2 regions of the Kitasatospora sp. NPDC059795 genome follow, and region 1 is predicted to be linked to the other one. Evidence: riboswitches for the same ligand, from Rfam matches in the RefSeq annotation. Region 1 holds a riboswitch; the other holds the start of a gene.
What was found. Region 1 has a riboswitch for cyclic di-AMP ahead of ACFV4P_RS04940 (transglycosylase family protein). Riboswitches for the same ligand answer to the same signal wherever they lie in the genome.
Positions count from the first base shown of each region.

Region 2: it holds a riboswitch for cyclic di-AMP, as region 1 does, so the genes downstream of both, ACFV4P_RS25750 (M23 family metallopeptidase) here and ACFV4P_RS04940 (transglycosylase family protein) in region 1, are expected to answer to the same signal.

Region 1 covers NZ_JBHWID010000002.1:217,210-219,401, reverse strand. Annotated here, with positions in the region: gene eno (phosphopyruvate hydratase) at 1-99, opposite strand, end outside; gene ACFV4P_RS04940 (transglycosylase family protein) at 325-1,032, opposite strand; cyclic di-AMP (ydaO/yuaA leader) riboswitch at 1,036-1,219, opposite strand; gene ACFV4P_RS04935 (cytochrome P450) at 1,471-2,192, opposite strand, start outside.
Region 2 covers NZ_JBHWID010000013.1:219,565-221,756, forward strand. Annotated here, with positions in the region: gene ACFV4P_RS25740 (alpha/beta fold hydrolase) at 1-305, opposite strand, end outside; gene ACFV4P_RS25745 (YiaA/YiaB family inner membrane protein) at 416-706, opposite strand; cyclic di-AMP (ydaO/yuaA leader) riboswitch at 923-1,086, shown strand; gene ACFV4P_RS25750 (M23 family metallopeptidase) at 1,097-1,858, shown strand; gene ACFV4P_RS25755 (hypothetical protein) at 1,914-2,192, opposite strand, start outside.

The DNA of each region.
Region 1 (2,192 bases):
ACCGGTGCTGCCGTCGTCGAGACCGACCTCGACCTCGACCGTGGGGTTGCCGCGGGAGTCGAGGATCTCACGGGCTACGACGACATCAATGGACGGCACGAGGCATCTCCTAGCGGAAGCGGATGTGTGGTCGTTACGCCCAGAGCCTAGCCGCAGACCTGCCCACGGCCACGCCCGGCCGGGCCCCGTCTCACCGTGTGGCCCGGCTACTCACTGGTAGTTCACCTGTTTGCCCGCCGACGGACCGCCCCGGGCGGCGCGAACTGCTCGGCGCGCGCCCGGAGCGGACGGATCGTCAGACGGATCGGGGGCCCGGACCGGCGGTCAGAGCGAGAGCACCTGGCCGGGGACGATCAGGTCGGGGTTGGCGCCGACCACGTCCCGGTTCGTCTTGAACAGCTGCTCCCAGCCGCCGGAGACGTTCCGCGCGCCGGCGATCCCGGACAGCGTGTCGCCCTGCTGCACGGTGTACGTCCCGGCGGCCTGCGCGGAGGTGGCCGGCTTCGGGGACTTGTAGCCCTGCTGCGGCGTCTGCGTCTTCGGGGCCTGCTGCTGCGCCTTCGACTGCGACGTGGTCGGCTTGGCCGACTTCTGCTGGGGCGCGTCCTGCCGCTGCTGCGAGCGGGAGGCGGTGTCCTGGGAGCTGCTGCCGCCGCCCTTGGTCAGGCCGGCCTTGGCCGAGCAGACCGGCCAGGCGCCGGGGCCCTGGGAGGCGAGCACCCGCTCGGCGACCGCGATCTGCTGGGAGCGGCTGGCCTGGTCGGCGCGGGACGCGTACTGCCCGCCGCCGTAGGCGCGCCAGGTGGAGGAGGAGAACTGGAGGCCGCCGTAGTACCCGTTGCCGGTGTTGATCGACCAGTTGCCGCCGCTCTCGCACTGGGCGACGCGGTCCCAGGTGTCGACGGGCGCGGCCGCCGCTCCGGTGGCGGACAGCAGGGGCAGGGCCAGGCCGACGGAGGCGACGCCGGCGGCGGCGACGACCTTCTCGGTCTTGGTGCTACGTCGGTGGCGGCCGGTACCGGTGAACAGCATGGGACTTCCTCTCCGCACGCCTGCGAGGTGAGCTGTCGGGTTCGGACCGGGAGGCTGGCCCGGCCGCCGGGGAGGGGGGACGCGACTGCGTCCGCTCCCGGGCGGCTTCACCCCAAGCCGTCGAGACTGCTACGGCGTTCACACCTGGGTCCCCCGCTCCTGTCCGAGTTCCTGGTCGGTGTCCCGAGGTCGCGGCGGACAGGACTCGGCGTGCCGCGTTCGGGGCCCACGGCTGCGGGCAGATCGGAGAGTAAGCAGAGCTGATGAACAATCACAAGCTCATATCACCGACATCACGCCGAAATTACGGACCTTCACTTTCTGCACACAAATCGTCCATGTATGTCCGGATTGCCCCTGACGGGGGCGCACCACGCGCCCCCGCTAGGCCAGTTGGGGGTTCCGGGCGGACGCTGGGCGGCTGCGGTCGAAACCGGGTCAGCGGGGCGTGAAGGAGACCGGGAGTTCGCGCAGCCCGCGCATGATCAGCCCGCCGCGCCAACGGAGTTCGGCGGGATCGGCCGCCAACTGGAGGTCCGGCAGCCGTGTCAGCAGTGTGCCGATCGCGCGCTGCCCCTCCAGCCGGGCCAGCGGCGCGCCGATGCAGTAGTGGATGCCGTGTCCGAAACCGAGGTGCGGATTGTCCGCGCGGGCCAGATCCAGGGTGTTCTCCGCGGCGAAACGCGCCGGGTCGCGGTCGGCGGCGGCGAGCACCACCAGCACCGGATCGCCCACCGGGATGTCCACCCCGCCGATGCTCAGAGGGCGGGTGGCGAACCGCCAGGTCGCCAGCTCCACCGGCCCGTCGTAGCGCAGCAGTTCCTCGATGCCGGTCTCCAGCAGGCCGGACTCGCCGCGCCCCAACGACTCCTGGAGCAGGGCGCGTTGGCCCGGGTTGCGGAACAGCGCGTAAAGCCCGTTCCCGACCAGGTTGATGGTGGTCTCGAAGCCGGCGAACAGCAGGATGAAGGCCATCGCCGCGGCCTCGTTCTCGGTCAGGTGCTCGCCGTGGTCACCGGCCCGGATCAGGCCGGAGATCAGGTCGTCGCCGAGGTCCGCGCGCTTGCGGTGGATGAGGTCGGCCAGGTAGCCGCGGATCTGCTTGACCGCGCGGCCCACACCCCCGCGCTTGCCTCCGGTGTGCCGAATCATCATGCCGG
Region 2 (2,192 bases), on a different contig from region 1:
GAGCTGCCGGCCAGGACGGCGCCGCGCAGGTCGAGGTGGTCGAGCAGGGCGACCAGGTCCTCGGCGATCGCGGCGGGCGTGTGGTCGGTGAAGCCGGTGGAGGACTCGCCGAGGCCGCGCAGGTCCATGGTGACCACCCGGTGCCCGGCGGCGGTCAGCAGCGGCACCAGGTACCGGTAGGCGGCCCGCTTGTCGAGCATGCCGGGCAGCAGGACGACCGGGGCGCCGGCGCCGGGGGCGTCGTCGTAGGCGATCCGGCCGCCGACCACGTCGAGGTACCGGGTGGTTCCGGGGGTGCTGTTCATCGCGGGCCTCCTGGGCGGGCGTCGCGGCGCGCCGGGCACCGGAGGCCCGGCCGACTGCCGATAGCCACAAAGCTAAGGCTAATAGCCTTAGCCGTCAACCCGGGGCGGGATCAGACGCCGTCCACCTTGAACGGGTCGTGCTCGGAGAGCAGCTTCTCCAGTCGGGCCTGGTCCACCCGGCTGGTGATCGCGCCCTCCTCCTGGCGGTCCCGGACCACCTTGGCCAGCGTGAACGCGGAGGTGATCGCGTACAGCAGTCCGACGGAGAGGAAGGCGCGCACCCAGGCGCTCACCGGCAGGTAGGCGATCCCGAGGGCGAGCGCGACGGTGGCCAGCGCGAAGGAGGCGGCGGCCTGCAGGAAGTAGGCGGAGGTGGTCCGGTTCGGAACGCGTGCGGTCATGGCACCAGGCTCCCGTCGGCCCGGGAGCGGGGCGTGAGTACGGATACTCATCCGCGCGGTCACCATCCGTCATCTCTCCCCTGGCGAATCGTCACAAATCGCCCATAGGGCGTCAGGGAATCTTCACCGTCTCGCAGGAGGCGCTTGGAATCATGGGGTCCATAGGATTAACGTTTGATAACGCAGCGCGGTCGGCAACGCCGTAACCATGCGGCACCGTGCGCCACGCCTAATCCACTTGGGCACGCCCCCCGGGGTGTCCCAGGAGCCGGGGAACCACGTTCCACCGGGGTGAATCGGGACGGCCCTGGGCCCGACCGTAGGAGACCTTCCACCTCCGAACCCGTCAGCTAACCCGGTCGGCGACATGGAAGGAAGGAGCACGCCCCCGTGGCGTCGACCTACACCGAGAGCACCGGCACCCAGCTGCTCGACCACCCGGTCGAGCCGGAAGCCGCCCGGCACCGGCTGCCCCGTCAGTCCCGCGCCGGCGCGCCCCTGCTGGGCGTCACCGCGATGACCGCGGCGCTCGGCGCCCTCACCGCCGTCCCCGCGCAGGCCGCCGCCCCGGTGGCCGTCACCGCCGCCGACGAGGCCTCCGACGGGCTGCTCGCCGGCGACCCCGGCCTCGCCCTCGCCGCCCGCATCCAGCAGCAGGCCGACGGCCAGCGCACCGCCGCCGACGAGAACGCCCGGATCGCCGCCGCACAGGACGCCGAGGCCAAGCGCGCCGCCCAGCAGGCCGAGGCCGAACGCGCCGCGCACAACCTGCCGGTGGCCGGCTACCAGCTGACCGCGCACTTCGCGCAGTCCGGCTCGCACTGGGCGCACCTGCACACCGGCCTGGACTTCGCCGCCCGCACCGGCACCCCCGTCACCGCCGTCACCGGAGGCACCGTCACCTCGGCGGGCTGGTCCGGCCCCTACGGCTACCGGGTCATCCAGACCCTCCCCGACGGCACCGAGCTCTGGTACTGCCACCTCTCCCGGATCGCCACCGCCTCCGGTCAGGTCGCCCCCGGCACCCTGCTCGGCGCGGTCGGCGCCACCGGCAACGTCACCGGCCCGCACCTCCACCTGGAGGTCCGCCCCGGCGGCGGCGCCCCGATCGACCCGCTGCCCTGGCTCCAGCAGCTCGGCCTGCAGCCGTAGGTTCTCGACGGCGCCCGGGAGTCAGGGCCTGTTCGGCACGATCGGCCGGACAGCCCTAGTACACCTCGGGCGCCAGCTCCGGGAACTCCTCCAGCAGCAGCCGGGCCAGCCCCGGCACCGTCCACTCGCCGCACAGGTCGATCGCGGCCTGCGCCACGGCCTCCTCGAACTCCTCGAACTCTCCGGCGAGTTCGTCCGGCATCGGCAGGCCGCGGGCGTTCAGCTCGGCCAGGTTGCGGTAGCTGCGCCGCATCAGGCCCTGCTCCAGCAGCCGACGCGCGCCGTCCGTGGACACCCCGACCAGCAGCGCCCGCTCCGGGCCCCAGCCGCCGTC